2 regions of the Kitasatospora sp. NEAU-69 genome follow, and region 2 is predicted to be linked to the other one. Evidence: predicted binding sites of a transcription regulator. Region 2 holds the regulator's gene; the other holds the start of a gene.
What was found. The regulator HrcA, encoded in region 2, represses chaperone genes, less so after heat shock. The targets are predictions, from matches to a motif close to TTNGCACTCNGNNNNNCNGAGTGCNAA.
Positions count from the first base shown of each region.

Region 1: a site for HrcA is predicted at 8,664-8,690, ahead of AC060L_RS25885 (FmdB family zinc ribbon protein). Genes of this name have one in related genera too.

Region 1 covers NZ_JBWXUE010000024.1:35,811-46,034, forward strand. The annotation lists gene AC060L_RS25865 (sigma-70 family RNA polymerase sigma factor) at 60-1,043, shown strand; gene AC060L_RS25870 (helix-turn-helix transcriptional regulator) at 1,404-4,733, shown strand; gene AC060L_RS25875 (S53 family peptidase) at 5,000-6,652, shown strand; gene AC060L_RS25880 (hypothetical protein) at 6,892-7,104, shown strand; gene AC060L_RS25885 (FmdB family zinc ribbon protein) at 8,266-8,652, opposite strand; gene AC060L_RS25890 (MFS transporter) at 8,830-10,146, opposite strand.
Region 2 covers NZ_JBWXUE010000009.1:115,550-125,773, reverse strand. The annotation lists gene AC060L_RS12920 (ribonuclease Z) at 1-528, opposite strand, end outside; gene AC060L_RS12915 (HIT domain-containing protein) at 533-886, opposite strand; gene AC060L_RS12910 (S41 family peptidase) at 981-4,241, opposite strand; gene AC060L_RS12905 (16S rRNA (uracil(1498)-N(3))-methyltransferase) at 4,392-5,141, opposite strand; gene dnaJ (molecular chaperone DnaJ) at 5,242-6,384, opposite strand; gene hrcA (heat-inducible transcriptional repressor HrcA) at 6,457-7,722, opposite strand; gene htpX (zinc metalloprotease HtpX) at 8,039-8,962, shown strand; gene pspAB (PspA-associated protein PspAB) at 9,012-9,596, shown strand; gene AC060L_RS12880 (DUF3097 domain-containing protein) at 9,667-10,224, shown strand, end outside.

The sequences.
Region 1 (10,224 bases), on a different contig from region 2:
ACAAGGAGGCGTCGTCGTCGCCGAGAGCAGACCCGGGCATCATCAGCAAGGGAGCAAGCATGGCCACCCGTGCCGTCGTTCGCGACAGGGCCGACCGGACTCGTACGGCCCGCCCGACCAACCTTGAAGCCGACCGCGACCTGGTCGGCATGTACCTCGACGAGATCGCCAGGACCCCCCTCCTCGATGCCGCCGAGGAGGTCGAGCTGTCGCTGCGCATCGAGGCCGGCGTCTACGCCCAGCACCTGTTGGAGGAGGCCGCGAGCGGCACGGCGCTGCCCGAGGGGACCAGCCGCGAGGAGCTGGAGGTGATAGCCGCCGACGCCGAGCGGGCGAAGGACGTCTTCATTCGCTCCAACCTGCGCCTGGTCGTCGCCGTCGCCCGCCGCTACCCGCGCAGTGGGCTGCCGCTGCTCGACCTGATCCAGGAGGGCAACGCCGGCTTGGTCCGCGCGGTCGAGAAGTTCGACTACGCGAAGGGCTTCAAGTTCTCGACCTACGCGACCTGGTGGATCCGGCAGGCGATCACCCGCTCGATCGCCGACCAGTCCCGGACGATCCGGCTGCCCGTTCACCTGGTGGAGGAGCTGGGCCGGATCCGGCGCGTCCAGCGCGAGAAGTCCAAGGAGCTCGGCCGTGAGGCCGACCCGGCCGAGGTCGCGGCCGAGTTGGACACCACCGAGGCCCGGGTCAAGGACGTGCTGGACTGGGCCCGTGACCCGGTCAGCCTCAACATGGCGGTCGACGACGAGGGCGAGACCCAGTTCGGCGACCTGGTCGAGGACACCGGCGCGGTCTCGCCCGAGGACGCCGTGATGGTCATGCTCCGCCGTGAGGAGCTGGACGACCTGATCGGCCGCCTCGACGACCGCACCGCCTCGATCATCCGCTCCCGCTACGGCATGGAGGACGGCCGTGAGCGGACCCTGACCGAGGTCGGCAAGCAACACGGGCTGACGCGCGAGCGGATCCGCCAGATCGAGAAGCACGCGTTGGCCGAGTTGAAGAAGATCGCCGATCACGCAGGTTTCGAGGCCGCCTGACAGTCGGGCCGCCTGAAGGCGAGAGCGTCTGACCGCGAGCTCGCCGGACATCCCGGTCGGCTGCCCGGGTCCCGTTCACCACACGGGACCCGGGCCTTCCTCGTTTCGGCCCGTCACTCCTGGTCGCATGCGCGTGAACGCCTGATTGCACTCGCACAGTTATCCGCTCCGCGTTATTGACGGACCGTCGGGCACGGGCTGAGATGTCTGCACATCTGCATATCAGCGCGCTGGAGCCGCGTCGCAGCTGCGCTTCGGCCTGCCGTCCGGCTGCCCCCGTGCGCGCTGCGGTGGCGCTGCGGCCGGACCGGCCGCGGCCTGCGGAGGCCGGTGGCGCGGCCGACGGAGGGGGCCCGACTCATGCGGCACGGCCTGGTGGACGGTTGCCACAGCCACTACGGCCTCTGGGGGCGCGAGCGGGAGATCGACGCCGCTCGGACGGCGCTTCGCGGCACCGGGGCGGTGCTGCTCACCGGGCCGGCCGGGATCGGCCGCAGCGCACTGGCCGAGGCCGTCGCGCGGGCGGAGGCGGGGCCGGACGCGTCGGGGACCGGACCCGTCGTGCTGCGCTGCGCGCCGGTCGAGGAGGAGCGCGAGCTGCCGTACGTGGCGCTCGGTGACCTGCTGCGCGGCCTGGACCTCGCGGCCGTCCCCGAAGTGCCGCGCGCGGCACTGGAGTCCGCGCTGCTGCGCGGCCGGCCGCCGGTCGGCGGCGCGGACCGGCTCGCGCTGCGGGTGGGGCTGCTGCACCTGCTGCAGTCCCTCGCGGGTGAGCGCGGCGTGCTGCTCGTGCTGGACGGCGTCCAGTGGCTGGACCCGCCGAGCGCGGCGGCGCTGCGCTTCGTGCTCCGCCGCCGCGGCGCCGCGTCGTCCGGCGGCGCTCTGTCCGGCGGCGACATCACGGCCGGCGCGAGGGGCGCTGCGGGGGCCCGTGCGGTGGCCGACTCGGGCAGCGGGGCGGGAATTCGCGTGCTGGCCACCGCGCCGTGCTCGGCCGCGTTCGCCGCCTCACCGCTGCCCGCCGAGACCGTCGAACTCCCGCTCCGCCCGCTTGCACCGACCGCGGTCGCCGCGCTGCTCGCCGCCGACCGCGGCGGGCCGCTGCCGGTCGCGCTGCTGCGTGACGTGCAGCAGACGGCCGCCGGGAACCCGCGCCACGCGCTCGATCTGGCCCGAGCCGGGTTCCGGCTTGCCGACGGTGGACCGCAGGCCGTCCCCGCCCGGTCCCGGGCGCTGGTGCTGGACCGGCTGCGCGGGTTCACGGCGGCCGAGCGCCACGCGCTGCTGCTGGTCGCGGTCGCCGCCCGGCCGACGCCGGCCGGCATCCCGCTCGCCCAGCTCGACCGTGCCCTGCACGCCGGTCTGTTGGAGCCGGCCGACCCCGCCGGCGGCCTGCCGGCCTCCTCCGGCCTCTTGGCCTTCTCCGACCCGCTGGTCCGTGTGGTCCTGCTCGCCGAGGCCTCGCCGGCCGAGCTGGCCCTGGCCCGCGACGCGCTCGCCGCCGGCGCCGACCACCCCGTCGAACGCGCTCGGCTGCGCGCCCTCGGGCACTCCGGCCGCCCGGATCCTGCGGACGCCGCCACCCTCACGGCGGCTGCCGCGCATGCACACGCCTGCGGCTACCCCGCCACGGCGTACCACCTCGCACTGCTGGCGGCGCGGCAACTCCAGCGCCCCCGAGCCGAGTCCGCCACCGCCCCGGCTCCCGCCGGGCCGCAGCCGGAGCCGATGCCGGACGTCCTGGCCGCGCAGCTGCTGATCGCGGCCGAGTACGCCGCCGCGGCCCAGCACCGTTCGGCAGCACGCGCGTTGGCCGAGTACGTCCTGGCGCCATCCGCCGGCCCCGCGGAGCCGCCCGCCCCGCCGCCGAACCTGCCGCTCCCGGCACTCCCGCCGCTGCCGTCGTTTCCCGTCGCCTGCCACTCACCGGTGTCCGCCGCCCCGGGCGAAGCGATGCCCGGGTCCGCCGCCACCTTCACCGCTGCCCCGATCGCGCCCGTCCCGCCGCCGAGCACCACCTCGCTGCCCGAACTGCGGGCACGCGCGCGCCTCGTGCTCCTGTGCTGCGCCGGCCAGGCACTCGCCGGCCTCGGCGAGTTGATCACGGTCGGCCTCGCCGAGCTGGCGACCGCGCCGACCCGCCATCCGGCACTCGAAGCAGACCTCCAGCTCTGGTCGGCGAGGCGCTCACTCCTGCTCGGTCACGTCGTCCATGCCCAGGAAGCCGCCCAGGAAGCCGTGCGGCAGGCCGCGAGCCTCCCCGTGCGCGACCCCGCTCGGCAGGCCGCCGCACTCGCACAACTCGCGCTCGCCCGGACCAGCAGCGGTGAACCCGGCCTCGCCGCGCTCGCGCTGGACGAGGCCGGCACGCTGGTCGCCCGCGTCGACCGTCGCCACGAACGCCGGACGCTGCGCCGACTGCTGCTCACCGCCGAGCTGGAGCTCGACCGCCCGGACCGGATACGCCCGGCGATGGCCGCCCTGCTCGCCGAAGCCACCGAGCAGCAGAGCGCAGCCCTCGCGGACCCCAGCATCCCGCCACACTCCAACTCCTCACACCCGAACCCCTCACACCCCAACTCTTCAGGCTCCAACTCCCCACACCGCACCCCCTCACACCGCACCCCCTGGTACCCCAGCCCCTCGCTCCTCTCCGAACTCGCCCAAGCCGCCGACTCCGTCCCGCTTCTCACCGCGCTGACCAGCGCGCACGCGGCGCTCGGCGACGGCGCCGCGGCGCTGACCGTGGCCGGCAGCCTCCAGGAGCTGATGGCCGCCCGCGGCGAACCGCTCGCCGCGCCCGGGAGCGTGCTGACACCCGAGCAGGGGCCGGCGCTGCTCGCCGTCGCGTCCGCCGAGCTCGTCGGCGGCAGCGCCGAGCGCGCGGCCGCGTTCGCGAGACGGGCTGCGGCCGAGTGGGCAACGGTCGGCGACGACTGGCACCAGGTCCGCGCGCTCGGCCTGGCGGGCGAGGCCGCGCTGCTGCAGGGAGACGTGGCGACCACGGCCGCCGGCGTCGAGGTGCTTCAGGAGGCACGTCGGCTCGACGGCGCGAGCGGCGCGGCGGAGCCGGCCGCCCTGCGCCGGCTGGCTGCGCTGGTGGAGGGGCTGACCGTGCTGGGCGAGCACACGGCGGCGACCGAGCTGTTGGGCGAGGGACAACAGGTGCTGCGCAGCCGGAAGTTGCCCGAGGCGCCCGCCCTGGAGCGGGCGGCGGGTGTGGCGCAGGCGGCGGTGGGGAGTGGGCGGGAGGCGGTGGCACTGCTGCGGACCGCGACGGAGCGGCTACGCGACACGGGTGCGGCCCTGGAGACCGCGCGGACACTGGTCGCTCTCGGATCGGTGGAGCGGCGGCTGCGCCATCGGCCGGCCGCGCGGGCCGCCTTGCTGGAGGCGCGCGAGCTCTGTGTCACAGCGGGGGCGGTTCCGCTGCTCGCGCGGGTGGAAAGGGAGTTGGAACGGCTCGACCAGACGGTCGGCACTCCGGGCTCGGACGGCGGCCTGCTGACGGCGAGTGAGCACCGCATGGCGGGCCTGGCTGCCGATGGCGCGACGAACCGCGAGGTGGCCGCCGCGCTCTTCGTCAGCGTCAAGACCGTGGAGGGCACACTCTCGCGCGTTTACCGCAAACTCGGCGTGCGCTCGCGGGCCGCCCTCGCCCGCGCCCTCGCCGCCTACAGCTACGGCTGAGCCCGCGTCACGGTGTTCCGGGCAGTACGAGCGCGCGTCAGCGTGTCCAGGACTGCGGGCAACTGCGGGCTTTCGGACACTCCCCGACACCTGCGGACACCGGGCCGTCACACGGGATGCAGGGGATACCCCTCTTTTGATGATGCCTCGACAAATCTAGCGTGAAGCCATCGACCCCAGCCGGCCACGGCGCCCAGCCCGACCGACCCCAACTTCCGGTGGTTCAGGTGTCCGTGGCCGAACGCTTCCGTCCCAGGAGGACATCAGTGAAGTCCCGCATCAGGCCCGTGATCGGGCTGCTCGCCGCGCCCCTGCCGATCATCGCCCTCGCCGCCACCCCTGCCCTCGCCGCGCAGCCCGCCGCCCAGCCCCTCGCCTCGCTGCGTGGGGACGTCGTGGCCGCCGTGAACCACTCGGTGCAGACCGGGGCGGTCGCGGCCGGGCAGCAGATATCCGTGGCGGTCAGTCTCACGCAGCGGGACCAGGCCGGCCTGGACGCCTTCCTCGCCCAGGTGACGAACCCGCAGTCCGCCGATTACAAGAACTACCTGACTGTGGACCAGTTCGCGGACCGCTTCGGCGCGAGCCCGCAGACGGTGGCCAAGGTCTCGGCGTACCTGGCGTCCCAGGGCCTGCAGGTCGGCCAGGTGAGCGCGAACCGCCTCACGGTCGAGGCGAGTGGCACGGCCGCCCAGGTGCAGAAGGCCTTCGGCACCAACCTCGCGAACTACCGGGACAGCCAGGACGGTCGCAGCTACTTCGCCAACACGTCGGCTCCGGTGCTGCCGGCCGACATCGCCGCCGTGGTGACCGACGTCTCGGGCCTGAACAACTACGCCAAGTACAGCCAGCACACCGCCAAGGCCACTCCGGCGGTCACTCCGGACGCGACGCCCAAGGCGCCGACCGGGCTGAACCCGACCTCCGCCCGCTCCGCGTACAACCTCACCTCCTCCATCAGCGCCGGTTACACCGGCAAGGGTTCGACCGTCGGCCTGGTCGAGTTCTCGGCCTTCAAGCAGTCGAACATCACGACCTACGACAGGTACTTCAAGCTGACCCCGCCCACCCCGGCCGTGGTCAAGGTCAGCGGCGGGACCACCGACCTGTCCGGCGAGGACGAGGTCGAGCTCGACATCGAGGTCGTGCAGGCGCTGGCGCCCGGTGCCGCGGTCAAGGTCTACGAGGCGCCGAACAGCGACGCCGGCGAGATCGCTCTCTACGCGAAGCTGGTCAGTGACAACGTCCCGGTGATCTCCAGCAGTTGGGGCACCTACGAGGCCGGCGAGACCCCGAGCAACCGGGTCGCGGTGGACGCCGACCTCAAGGAGGCCGCAGCCCAGGGGCAGTCGGTCTTCGCCGCCTCCGGCGACAGCGGCTCCGACGACGCCGGCAACGGTGGCACCTCGGTCGACTTCCCGGCCTCCGACCCGTACGTCACCGGTACCGGCGGGACCACGCTCAGCCTGTCCTCGGGGGCCTGGAGCAAGGAGACCGCCTGGTCCGGGAGCGGTGGCGGGGTGTCCTCGTACTTCACCACGCCGAGCTACCAGACCTCGGTGAACAGCACCGGGAACCGTGCCGTGCCGGATGTGGCGGCCGACGCTGACCCGTCCAGCGGCTGGGCGGTCTACACCCAGGGAGCCTGGGCGGAGTACGGCGGCACCAGCGCGGCGGCGCCGAACTGGGCGGCCTTCGCGGCGGTCTACAACAGTGAGGCGGCGGCCAAGGGCAAGCCCTCCTTCGGGTTCGCGAACGGCACGATCTACAACCTGGCCTCCTCCGGCTCCTACTCCTCGGCCTTCCACGACGTGAAGTCCGGCAGCAACGGGGCGTACAGCGCGGGCGTCGGCTACGACAAGGTGACTGGTTGGGGTTCCTACAACGGCGCCAACTTCCTCAGGGCCGAGCTCGGCTGAGTCGAAGCAGTCCGGTCGCCTTGCAGTGAGCAGTGAGCAGTGAGCAGTGAGCAGTGAGCAGTGAGCAGTGAGCAGTGAGCAGTGAGCCGGGACGCCGGCCGCCGGGTTGGTCGGGTAGGGGTCGGGCCGTCGTGGCCCGGCCCCTGTCGGGCGTCCTGGGGCCTGGCGTCGGCGAGCAGAAGGGGGTTCGACGACAGGCCCTAGGCTGGATGTCACGATCCACAGGCGGAGGCAGGGCGATGGCAGGACAGGACGAGCAGGCGGAGCCGGAGACGGTGCCGACCCCGGAGGCCGAGCGGACGGCCGCCGCCACGAAGGCGGCCAAGCTCGTCTTCAAGGATCCGCTGAGCCGGCAGACCAGTGACGACACGGACACCGGCTGGGGCGAATCCGGCTCCGGGCGCGGCCTGGACTGGTACCTGAGCCAGCGGCCGCCGCACCACGGCGACTGAGGCGGGCCGGCTCCGGCGGTAGCGGGCCTGGGTCGGGGTCGGGGACGGGTGGTCCAGGCCGGACGGTCATGGGCAGGGACTCGGGGGACTGGCGAGGACTGGTGATCGCCGGCATGCGCAGGGTGCCGGGCGATCGGGGCCGGGCGGAGACGGTGGTCAGCGACCGGTCGCCCGGGGCGGTGGGCTCGTCGGGCCGGCCGGTGTGTGGGTGTGCGCCGGTGCGGCGTTCGACTGCGGGGTGCTCGCAGGCTGGGGCCTGGCGGGCCGGGCGGTCGCGGCCGGGGCGTCCGCCGACGGGACGGGGATCGGGAGTGCGGAGCGCAGCGGTGCTGCGGCGAGGGCCGTCGCGGCAGCGAGCAGGCCCGCCACCACGACGCCGGGTCGGTGCCGCACCGACTGCCGGAGGCGGTGCCGGCCGCCGCCACCCCGTCTGATCGGCTGGAACTGCGGCACCGTCCGGCCCGGCGGGAGCGCAGACGCCGAGTCCGGCGGTGGAGCATGGCCGCCGTGCGGGCGCCGCGCCGCCGTTCTCGACCCGCACCGAGGGCCTACGGCGAGCCCGGGCGCCTGCACGTGCCCCTGTGTGGCCGCAGCGCCAGGGACAACGCCGGGAACAGCCGCGCTGGTGGCAGGGAAGCCGGTCGCAAGCTCGGCGCCGAGCATCGGGTCCGGCACCGCCGCCACCACCGGCATCGGCACCGCCACCGGCCCAGGCCCCGGCTCGGCTGGGGGAGTGAAGAGCGATGTGGTCATGGTCTCGCCACCGCCTCTGCGTCAGCGGAATCCCGGACTCGGAGATCAGGGCCTCGGGATTCAGGGCCCTGAGATTCACCGATACCGGGAGGTGAGCGGGGATCCGCTCGCCGTGATCAGCATCCGCGGATCGCAGCACCGCTGCCAGTACTCATCGCGCACCTGTGGATAACCACGGGTATGTGGATAACTTTCTCGGCCCCCACCCCGCGACATGTCCCCCGAATGGCCTATTCGCCGGCCCGGATCGCCCCGCCTCTCCCGTGCCTCCCGCCTCACCCACTGGCCACACCAGCCCCAGTAGCCACGCCCCACCACCCCGCACGCCCACACGCACGCCAAAGCCCCCCGCGGCACCCACACAGGGGCGCCACGAGGGGCTTGGAAAGCGAAGTGTGCAGCCTGGCGTCAGCCGGCCGAGCCGGAGCCCGACGAGGACGAGGCCGCAGCGGGGCTGCTCGACCCCGAGGAGCCCGAACCCGAACCCGAGCCCGACGAACCCGAGCCGGACGAGGACGACGAGTTCGACGCCGCGCCGGACGAGGACGAGGCCGCAGCCGACGTCCCGGAACCGGAAGAAGCGGACCCGGACCCGGAGCCCACCGAGCTGCTGGACGACGACCGGCTGTCCGTGCGGTAGAAGCCCGAGCCCTTGAAGACCACGCCCACCGCGGAGAAAACCTTGCGCAGGCGGCCCTGGCAGTTCGGGCACACGGTCAGCGCCTCGTCGGTGAACTTCTGCACCACCTCGAGGCCGTTGCCACACTCGGTGCACTGGTACTGGTACGTGGGCACTTGTCTTCCTCCTGGCACTCTCGCCTGATGAGTGCTAACGACGGTCCATGATGCGGCATTCCGCTGGATCAGTCCAGCGTGATCAGGTTTCCCCGGGTCCCGCGTCGCATCTGCGCCCCGGGAATGTCAGGATCTGCCGCGAACGCGCCGCCCGCACCACCCCGCACCTGCCTGGCGTCAGCGCTCGCTCACTCCGGCCAGCCGCTGCACCGGAGTCCCACCCCTGGCAACGGTACGGCCGGGCGCGCTCGGAGCCACCAGAAGCCGCCGCAACGTGACCAGCGCCACCAGCCCGAGCCCTGCTCCGGAGACCGGAACCAGGAATCCGCTCCACGGTCCGTGCGCGTCGATCAGCATTCCGGCGACGGTCGAGCCGGCCGCGAGGCCGAGGCCGATCGCGCCGGTCAGCCAGGTGAACGCCTCGGTCTTGGCGCCGTCCGCGACGAGCGTCTCGACCAGCGTGTAGCCGGTGATCAGGGTGGGCGCGATCGCCAGGCCGCAGACCAGGCCGGCCAGCGCCAGCGAGGTCAGGTTCGGCATCGCCCAGAGCGTCGAGCAGCCGAGCACCAGCAGCGTGTAGCTGCCGAGCATCCGCTGCCGGGCCGAGCGCCGCCAGGCGATCATGCCGTACAGCACGCCGGCCAGCATCGAGCCGCCGGCGAAGATCCCGTACACCGTGCCGCTGACCCCGGGGTTCCCCTGCGCCTCGCAGAAGGCGGTGACCGAGACCTGCATCGCGCCGAAGACGCTGCCCACGCCCAGGAAGCAGCCGGCCAGCAGCCGGACGCCCGGCGAGGCCAGCGCGGACGCCCGGCGGACGCCCGGCTCCTGCGGGTGACGGGCCGGCGCGGTGCGGCGCTGGGCGGCGAAGGCCAGCCCGCCGGCCACGGTCAGCGCGGCCTCGGTGATCAGGCCGGCCGCGGGTGCGATGCCGGTGGCGATCGCGGTGGCCAGCACCGGGCCGACCACGAAGGTGAACTCGTCGGTGACCGATTCGAACGCGAAGGCCGTGTTCAGGTAGGTCGGCGGCTGGTCGGACAGCTTGGCCACCCAGCGGGAGCGGACCATCGCGCCGATCTGCGGGATGGTCGCGCCGGCTGCGGCGGCAGCGAGGAAGAGCGTCCAGACGGGCGCGTGGCCCAGCGCGAGCGCGATCAGCGCGCCGACGGCGACACCGTGCACCAGGACGGTCGGCACCAGCACGGCGGCCTGGCCGAAGCGGTCGGCCAGCCGGCCGCTCTGCGGGCCGACCAGCGCCTGCGCGACGGCGGCGACCGCCGCGACCGCGCCGGCCGTGCCGTACGAGCCCTGGGTGTCCCGCACCAGCAGCACGACGCCCAGGCTGAGCATCGCGTACGGCAGACGCGCGGCGAACGCGGGCAGCAGGAACGTCCACGCACCGGGCGTGCGCAGCAGCGAGGCGTACCCGACGCGGGCCGGTGCGGCGGTCTCCTCGGCGACCGCGACGTCAGCCGCTGCGACGTCGGCCGTCACGGTGCCGGCCGTCGGGGCCTCGGTGGTCAGGGCGTCGCTGCCGGCCCCTGCGGGGTCGTCGACCGTTCGGCGGGCCGT
Region 2 (10,224 bases):
CTCGCCGACCGCGGGCCCGCGCAGGCCCAGCGCGGCCAGCCGCCCGGGCAGCAGCCGGCGGCCGTCCGGCTCGGTGAGGCGGTAGCCGAAGGCCTCCACCGGGTGCGAGAGCCGCACCGCCTCCAGCGTGAACGGCGCGCCCGGCGCCTCCAGCGGGCCGTCCGCGGTGATCGGGTGCGGGCGCAGCTCGGCACTCTGGTGGAACGCGGTGGCCTGCCGCAGCCGGTCGTAGAAGACCTGGCCGGAGCCCGGGTAGTAGGTGTGCACCGGGTGCGGGACCTTGTCCAGGTTGATCCGCTGGACCACCCCGGCCAGGCCCAGGCTGTGGTCGCCGTGGAAGTGCGTGACGAAGATCCGGGTCAGGTCGGTGGCCGAGACGCCGGCGTGCAGCATCTGGCGCTGGGTGCCCTCGCCCGGATCGAAGAGCAGGCCCTCGCCGTCCCAGCGCAGCAGGTAGCCGTTGTGGTTGCGGTGCCGGGTCGGCACCTGGCTGGCCGTGCCGAGGACGACGAGTTCGCGCTGCGTCACCGGATCAGACCATGCCCTCGCGCAGCGGCATGCCGCCGAGCACGTGGATGTGCGCGTGGAAGACGGTCTGGCCGGCCCCGGCCCCGGTGTTGAAGATCAGCCGGTAGGCGTCGAGGCCCTCGTCGGCGGCGACCGCGGCGGCCTCGGTGAGCAGCTCGGCGGCGATCAGCGGCTCGGCGGCGGCCAGCTCGGCGGCGTTCGGGTAGTGCACGTGCGGGATCACCAGGACGTGCGTCGGCGCCTGCGGACGGATGTCCCGGAACGCCAGGGTGCGCTCGGTCTTGCGGACCACGGTGGCCGGGATCTCGCCGGCCACGATCTTGCAGAAGAGGCAGTCGGGGTTGGTCTGGTCGGCCATCGGGCGCACTCCGAAAAAAGGTCGGCGGGGCTGGCGGGGCGTCGGATCATCCCGTCGGGTGATCTGACGCCCCGCCAACCTACCGGACGCGTCTTTACCGCTGCGGAGTGGTCGGCAGCGGCGGCGCCGTCCGGGCCGGGGTCTCGGCCAGCCGCGCCAGGGCGATCCGGACGGCCTCGGCGAGCTGCGGGTCCTCCCCCGCCGCCCACTGGTGCGGGGCGATCACCACCTCCACGTCCGGCGTGACGCCGCGGTTCTCCACCCCCCAGCCGTAGCCCTCCAGCCAGGTCGCGTACTTCGGCTGGGTGACCAGCGTGCCGTCGACCAGGCGGTAGTTGCTGTCGATGCCGATCACGCCACCCCAGGTGCGGGTGCCGACCACCGGGCCGATGCCGAGCGCCTGGATCGCGGCGTTGATGATGTCGCCGTCCGAACCCGAGTGCTCGTCGGCCAGCGCGACCACCGGGCCGCGCGGGGCGTCGCCCGGGTACGGGTCGGCGGTGGCCAGGTCGCGGCCGCGGCCCCAGCCGACGATCCGGCGGCCGAGCTTCTCCAGGATCAGCTGCGAGGTGTGCCCGCCGCGGTTCTCCCGCAGGTCCACCAGCAGGCCCTCCCTGGCCATCTCCACCCGCAGGTCGCGGTGGAGCTGGGCCCAGCCGGCGCTCAGCATGTCCGGCACGTGCAGGTAGCCGAGTCGTCCGTCGGAGAGCTCGCGCACGGCCGCCCGGCGCCCGGCCACCCAGTCGTGGTAGCGCAGCGGCTCCTCGTCGGCCAGCGGGACGGCGACCGGGTGGCGGGTGCTGCCGTCGGCGTGCCGGACCGTCAGCTCGACCGGCTGCCCGGCGGTGCCGGCCAGCAGCGGCGCCGGACCGGTGACCGGGTCGACCGGCCGTCCGTTCACCGCGAGCAGCGCGTCGCCGGGGCGGATCGCCACGCCCGGGGCGGCCAGCGGCGAGCGGGCCCGCGGGTCGGAGGACTCGCCGGGCAGGATCCGGGCGATCCGCCAGACGTCGCCGTCGCGCTCCAGGTCGGCGCCGAGCAGGCCCTGGCGGCGGGCCGCCGCGGTCGGACGGCCGGGCGGCACCACGTAGGCGTGCGAGGTGCCGAGCTCGCCGACCACCTCCCAGAGCAGGTCCACCAGGTCGTCGTGCGAGCCGAGCCGCTCGACCAGCGGGCGGTAGCGCTCCAGCGCGCCGTCCCAGTCGAAGCCGCCGAGGTCGGCCAGCCAGTAGTTGTCGCGCATCAGGCGGCCGTTCTCCTCGAACATCTGCCGCCACTCGGCCGCCGGGTCCACGGTGACCCGCAGCCGCTCCAGGTCGACCCGGATCTCCTCGTCCTCGCCGGCCTTGTGGTCGGCCGGGACGATCCGCAGCTCGCCGCCGTCCAGCACCGCGAGCCGGCTGCCGTCGCCGCAGACCGAGAACGAGTCCAGGCTGTCCACCAGCTGCTCGGCCCGCAGCTTGCGCAGGTCGAAGCGCTCCAGCACCGGCCCGGGGCGCTGGTCCTCGGGCGTGGCCGCGTCGTCGCCCAGCTCGCCGACCTGCGGGTACCTGGTCCAGAGCACGCCGCCGCCGGCGGTGCGCAGCGCGCCGAACCGGCCGCCCTCGACCGGGAAGGCGACGATCCGGTCGGCCAGCCCCTCCAGGTCGATCACGGTCGTCGGGGTCGCATCGGCCTCGGCAGCCTTCTCGCCGCCGTCGGCGGCCTTCTCCTCGGCGCCGTCGAACGAGCGCCCGGCCCGCTGCGGACCGAACGGGGACGGCGTGTCGGCGGCCAGCGTCAGCAGGTACGGCCGGCTGCCGGTGGGGAACCCGAGGTCGAACGAGTGCGCGTCGTAGACCGGGTCGAAGTTGCGCTGGGACAGGAACGCCAGGTGCTTGCCGTCCGCGGTGAACGCGGGCGAGCTGTCGACGAACCGCTGCGGGGTCGCCTCGCTGACCGTGCCGCCGGCCAGGTCGGCGAGCATGATCTGGCGCAGCGACCAGGGGCCGAGCGTCGGCTGCGACCAGGCCAGCCAGGCCGAGTCCGGCGCGAAGGCCAGGCCGGTCACCTCGCCGTCCGCGCTGCGGGCCAGCTCGCGCACGCTGCCGTCGGCGAGCGTCACCAGCAGCACCCGGCCGTCGTGCGCGGCGACGGCGGCCCGCTTGCCGTCCGGCGAGACCAGCAGGCCGAGGACCCGGCCCAGCTGCCCGGCGGCGAGGCGCCGGCGCTCGGCGCCGAGCGCGTCCGGGGCGTACTCCAGCGCGTCGTCACCCTCGGCGTCGGTCACCCAGAGCGCGCCCTGCGCCGCGTCCTCGGTGGCCGGCGGGACCACCCGGGGCAGCCGGCCGCGCACGCCCGGGGTCTCGTCCAGCACCCGGGCCGGACCCTCCCGGTTGGTCAGCCAGTGCACGGTGCCGCGCACCGCGACGGCGGCGGCGCGGGCGGTGGCGTCCGGCGCGGCGGTCTCCAGCCAGCCGGCCACCGGGGCCGGGAACGGTCGGCGGCCGGTGCGCGGGCCGGCCGGGCGGACGTCCAGCCGGCGCGGCGCGGCGTCCCCGGTCACGGCGTCGAGCAGCCAGAGGTCGCCGCCCGCGTGCCAGACGATCCGCCGGCCGTCGGTGGCGGCGTTGCGGGCGTAGAAGGGCAGGCCGGCCGGGCTGATCGCGCGCAGCTCGGAGCCGTCCGGGCGGCTCGCGTAGAGCCGGCCGGTGCCCTCGTGGTCACTGAGGAAGGCGACGTGGCCGCCCGGCTCGCCGCCGGCCAGCCACATCGGGGACTCGATGTGCCCGTCGAGCTGCTCGTGCAGCCGGTGGAACTCTCCGCCCTCGGCGCCGATCCAGAGCTTGCCGGCGGTGCCGCCGCGGTACCGCTTCCAGCGGGCCGGCTCGGTGCTGTAGTCGGAGACCAGCAGCGTGCGCTCGCCGTCCGGCTCGAAGGCCAGGCCGCCGACCGGGCCGAACGGCAGCCGGCGCGGCCGGCCGCCGTCCAGCGGGACCGCGAAGGCCCAGGTGTGCCGGGCGGTGGACTGACCCGCGTTGGTGACCACGACCGGCTCGCCCTGCGGGGTCCAGCCGCGCAGCTGGGCACGGCCGGCGCGGCCGAAGTGGGTCAGCCGGCGGGCCTCGCCGCCGTCGGCCGCGGCGACGAACACCTCGGGGGCGCCCTCCCGGGTGGAGGTCCAGGCGATCAGCTGCCCGTCCGGGGAGAACCGCGGGTACGAGACCGGGGTGCGGTCGGCGCTCAGCCGCCAGGCCCTGCCGCCGGCCAGCGGGGCGAGCCAGACGTCGTCCTCGGCGATGAAGGTCACCAGGTCGCCGTGGACGTGCGGGTGGCGCAGATACGCGCCGGCGGGGATGTTGTCGGGTTCCGTCACTGCGTCAGGTTACGCAGCGTCAGCCGGTGAGGCCAGTGTCAGCCGGGGGCACGCGGACGGGTGGGGCGCCTGCTGCCAGGCGTGCTTCCGGCCCCTCCGGGGAACGGCGCCGGGCGGGCGCCGGCGGGCCCTGGAACGCTCAGTCGGTGCTCAGGACCAGCGGCCGGTGCGGCCGAGCAGCAGCGCGCCGGCCGCCACCCCCGCGGTGGAGGTGCGCAGCACGGACGGGCCCAGCCGGTACGGCTTCGCGCCGGCCTCGGCGAAGGCCGCGAGCTCCTCCGGGCTCACTCCGCCCTCCGGCCCGACGATCAGCAGCAGCTCACCGCTCGCCGGCAGCTCGGCTGTGGCGAGCGGCTCGGCGCCCTCCTCGTGCAGCACGGCGGCGAACGCGGCGGCGGCGAGCAGCGGCACCAGCTGGCGGGTCGTCATCGGCTCGCGCACCTCGGGGAACCGCAACCGACGCGACTGCTTGCCCGCCTCGCGCGCGGTGGCCCGCCACTTGGCCAGCGCCTTGGCGCCGCGATCGCCCTTCCACTGCGTGATGCAGCGGGACGCGGACCACGGGATCACGGCGTCCACGCCGACCTCGGTCATGGTCTCGACCGCGAGCTCGCCGCGGTCGCCCTTGGGCAGCGCCTGGACCACGGTGATCCGCGGGCTCGGCGCGGGCTCGGCGCGCAGCTCGGCCAGCGTCACGTCGAGCGCGTCCTTGCCGTGCACGGCGCTCACCGTGCCGTGACCGCCCAGGCCCTCGCCGTCGGTGAGGGTCACCGCCTCGCCGACCTCGAGTCGCTTGACGGCCGCGGCGTGCCGGCCCTCGGGCCCGTCGAGGCGGACCACGGAACCGGGCGCGGCGGCGCTCAGCCGGGCGGTATCGACGACGAAGACGGGTGCGGTCATGGTGCGGGCTCCTGGTGCGGCTTCCTGGGAGGGTGGTGAAAAGGCGGGTGGGGAGCCGAGGACTTCCTCGGCTCCCCACCCGCCCGGGACTGCGGACGGCTCAGCGGCCGTTGAACGCGTCCTTCAGCCGGGAGAAGAGGCCCTGCTGGCCCGGCGCGAAGTGGCCGGAAGGCCGCTCCTCGCCGCGCAGCACGGCCAGCCGGCGCAGCAGATCCTCCTGCTCGGGGTCGAGCTTGGTCGGCGTCTGCACCTCGACATGCACTATCAGGTCGCCCCGGCCGCCGCCGCGCAGGTGCGTGACACCGCGGCCGTGCAGCGGGATGGACTGGCCGGACTGGGTGCCGGGCCGGATGTCCACCTCCTCGAGGCCGTCCAGCGTCTGCAGCGGCACCTGGGTGCCGAGCGAGGCGGCCGTCATCGGGATGGTGACCGTGCAGTGCAGGTCGTCGCCGCGGCGCTGGAAGGTCGGGTGGCTGGTCTCGGCGATCTCCACGTAGAGGTCGCCGGCCGGGCCGCCGCCGGGGCCGACCTCGCCCTCGCCCGCCAGCTGGATCCGGGTGCCGTTGTCGACACCGGCCGGGATCTTGACGGTGAGCGTGCGGCGGGCGCGGACCCGGCCGTCGCCCGCGCACTCCGGGCACGGGGTCGGGACCACGGTGCCGAAGCCCTGGCACTGCGGGCAGGGACGCGAGGTCATGACCTGGCCCAGGAAGGACCGGGTGACCTGGGAGACCTCGCCCTTGCCGCGGCACATGTCACAGGTCTGCGCGGAGGTGCCGGGAGCGGCGCCCTCGCCGTTGCAGGTGGTGCAGGTGACGGCGGTGTCCACCTGGAGTTCCTTGGTGGTGCCGAAAGCGGCCTCCTCCAGGGTGATCTCCAGCCGGATCATCGCGTCCTGACCGCGCCGGGTCCGCGACCGCGGGCCGCGCTGGCCGGAGGCCGCGCCGAAGAACGCGTCCATGATGTCGGAGAAGCCGAAGCCCGCCGCGCCCGCGCCGAAGCCGCCCGCGCCACCGCCGCCGTTCGGCGACAACGGGTCGCCGCCGAGGTCGTAGACCTGCCGCTTCGCGGGGTCGGAGAGCACCTCGTAGGCGGCGTTGATCTCCTTGAACCGCTCCTGAGTCTTCGGGTCCGGGTTGACGTCCGGGTGCAGTTCACGCGCCAGGCGCCGGAACGCCTTCTTGATCTCGTCCTGCCCCGCATCCCGTCGGACGCCGAGTACCGCGTAGTAGTCCGTGGCCACCAAATGCTCCGCTTGTTCCGCCTCTAGAAGTGCTGCGACTGGATCACCCGCCGGTGTCGGCGGGTGCTTCTCTTACGACTCGGCCAGGATCTGACCCACGTACCTTGCCACCGCCCGCACTGCTCCCATCGTGCCCGGATAGTCCATCCGGGTCGGGCCGATCACCCCGAGTTTGGCCACGCTCTCATCGCCCGAACCGTAACCGACCGAGACGACGGACGTGGAATTCAGGCCCTCGTACTCGTTCTCCCGGCCGATCCGGACGGTCATCCCCGCCTCCGCCGTCTCGCCGAGCAGGCGCAGCAGCACCACCTGCTCCTCGAGGGCCTCCAGCACCGGCTGGATGGTCAGCGGGAAGTCATGGCCGAAGCGGGTCAGGTTGGCCGTGCCGGCCAGCATGATCCGCTCCTCGTTCTGCTCCACCAGCGACTCGAACAGGGTGGACAGGACGGTGGTCACCATCGGCCGCTCGGCCGGGTCGAAGGAGGCGGGCAGGTCCTCCACCAGGGCCGGCACGTCCGGGAACCGGCGGCCGCCGGCCCGGGCGTTCAACCGGGCACGCAGGTCGGCCAGCGTGTTCTCGCCCGCCGGGCTCGGGCAGTCGACCATCCGCTGCTCGACCCGGCCGGTGTTGGTGATCAGCACCAGCATGACCTTGGTCGGGGCCAGCGCGACCAGCTCGATGTGCCGCACGGTGGATCTGGTCAGCGACGGGTACTGGACGACGGCGACCTGCCGGGTCAGCTGCGCGAGCAGCCGAACGGTACGGGCCACCACGTCGTCCAGGTCGACCGCGCCGTCCAGGAAGTGCCGGATCGCGCGGCGCTCGGGGGCGCTCATCGGCTTGACCTCGGCCAGCCGGTCGACGAAGAGGCGGTAGCCCTTGTCGGTCGGGATCCGGCCGGCGCTGGTGTGCGGCTGGTGGATGTAGCCGTCCTCCTCCAGCGTCGCCATGTCGTTGCGCACGGTGGCCGGCGAGACGCCGAGGTTGTGCCGTTCGACCAGCGCCTTGGAACCGACCGGCTCCTCGGTGCCGACGTAGTCCTGCACGATCGCGCGCAGCACGGAGAGTTTGCGTTCGTCCAACTGACGGACCTCCAGCCGGCTCACCTCGGCCGCGGTGGCGGCCCGCACCGTCGCCGGACGGGCGACCGCGGGACGCCCGCCCCGGGCGGTGGGCCCCGCGGCGGCGGGCTTCCTGGAGGCGGCCTTGACCGGGCCTGCCTGCGGCGCAGCGGGCGTGGGGGTGTCGGCCGCTTCGGCCCCGGGCGCGGGGGCGGGCGCGGCCGCCGGCTCGCGGCCGGTCGGGCGCGGATCGGAATCCGGTTCGTCGAACATGGCACGCACCTCCCTCTTCGCGCGTTGTCCTGGGTACCAGGTCTTGCGGTGTCCGTTGATCGGCTTGGCACTCTGGTCTCCAGAGTGCCAAAACCGTACCTGCCAGTGTAAGGCCCGGGTCCGACAGCAGGAACGCCCTGGCTCGGGATGCCGCACGGATCACGTTTTGCCCCCTCCCCGGCCGGCCGGGTGCGGTGGGTGCACGACACGCCCCCGGCAACCGCATCCGGCCGGGGTAGTGCCCGCGGTCGGACGAAGTGGCAGCATCGATATCGACCGAGACTGATCGGTCCTACCGACGTACTTAGGAGCAGCCATGTCGGCGTCAGGCCACCAGACCCGCTTCGCACCCGACCGTGGTCTGTCCGTGCGGATGGTCACCACGATGTTCCTGATCGGGCTGCTGTACGTCGGGTTCACCGGTGTGCTCATCGTGCTGCTGAAGGGGGCCTGGCCGCTGATCGTGCTGCTCGCCGGCGGCCTCTTCATCGCGCAGTTCTGGTTCAGCGACAAGATCACCGAGCGCGCGATGGGCGCCCGCGCGGTCACCCCCGAGCAGTACCCGCAGCTGCACGGGACCATCGACCGGCTCTGCGCACTGGCCGACATGCCCAAGCCGCGCGTCGCGGTCGCCGAGAACGACATGCCGAACGCCTTCGCCACCGGCCGCAACCCGGAGAACGCGGTGGTCTGCGTGACCACCGGCCTGCTGCGCCGGCTGGAGCCGGAGGAGCTGGAGGGCGTGCTCGCCCACGAGCTCTCGCACGTGGCGCACCGCGACGTCGCGGTGATGACGGTCGCCGGCTTCCTCGGCGTGCTCGCCGGTGCGATCACCCGGATCGCGCTCTACAGCGGCATGATGGGCGGCAACAACCGCAACAACAACGACCAGAACGCCGCGATCGCGATGCTGGTCATCCCGCTGGTCAGCATGGTCGTGTACGCCATCAGCTTCCTGCTCACCCGGCTGCTCTCGCGCTACCGCGAGCTGGCGGCCGACCGGGCCGCGGCCCAGCTGACCGGCCGGCCGAGCGCGCTCGCCTCGGCGCTGACCAAGGTCACCGGCCAGATCGGCGCGATCCCGACCAAGGACCTGCGCCAGGCCCAGCCGTACAACGCCTTCTACTTCGCCCCCGCGCTGAGCGCCAAGGAGACCGCCTCCCAGCTGCTCTCCACCCACCCGTCGCTGGAGCAGCGGCTGGAGCAGCTGGGCAAGATCTCCGCCGAGCTGGGACGCTGACGGTCGGCCCGAGCCGCACGGGCCGGCGCCGGAACGAAAGGAACGACACGTGGGATTCCTGGACGCGCTGCTGGGCCGGAGCAAGCCGGTCCGGCCGGACCTCGACCAGCTCTTCGGTGTGCCCTCGGCCGCCCTCACCCTGGAGGCCGCCGCGGGCTTCACGCCCACCGGCGTCGGCTCGGTCTGCTTCGCCGCCGTCGAGGGCGGGGCGTTCGGCGAGGTGGAGCGGCAGGTTCGCGCGCTGCTGGACGCCGACACGCCGAACGGCGGGGTGCCGGTGGAGGCCAGCCGGGACGGCTACGGCTACTCCTGGCTGCTCGCCCGGCACACTCCGGAGGAACTGCCGGACCTGGTCAACGACCTGCACGCGGTCAACAGCGAGCTGGAGGCGAACGGCTTCGGGCCGCAGCTGCTCTGCTCGCTGGTCGGCTTCCGGAACGAGGCCGGGCAGTCGCTGGCGCTGGTCTACCTGTACAAGCGCGGCACGTTCTACCCGTTCGCCCCGATGCCCGGCGGCGGCGAGCGGCGCAACAGCCCGCTGGAGCTCCAGGTGAAGGCGATGCTCGGCAACGACCTGCGGGTGGAGTCGGACCTGAGCCGCTGGTTCCCGGTCTGGGGCGCGCCGGGGCTGTAGGACGGCTCGGGGCTGTAGGACGGGTCGGCGGCTCTCTGACGGGCCGTCGATTTTTCCTATAGTTCCTCCCATGCGCAGCACTCAGTACGGTCCCGACCTCACTCCCCCCTGGAAGCGGCAGCAGCCGGCTCCCGAAGTGGCCGCCGAGCGCGACCTGGTGGTGGAGGAGGTCGGCACCGGCTTCTGCGGGGCCGTGGTGCGCTGCGAGAAGACCGCCGAGGGGCCGACCGTCACGCTGGAGGACCGGTTCGGCAAACACCGGGTCTTCCCGCTGGAGCCGCGCGGGTTCCTGCTGGACGGCAAGGTGGTCACGCTGGTCCGCCCGACCGCGGCGGCCCCGGCGAAGGCGCCCGCGCGCACCGCCTCCGGCTCGGTGGCGCTGCCCGGCGCCCGGGCCCGGGTGGCCAGGGAGTCGCGGATCTACGTGGAGGGCCGGCACGACGCCGAGCTCGTCGAGCGGGTCTGGGGCGACGACCTGCGGATCGAGGGCGTCGTGGTGGAGTACCTGGAGGGCATCGACGACCTGCCCTCGATCGTCGCCGACTTCGCCCCGGGCGGCGGCCGGCGGCTCGGCGTGCTGGTGGACCACCTGCTGCCCGGCACCAAGGAGCACCGGATCGCCTCCGCC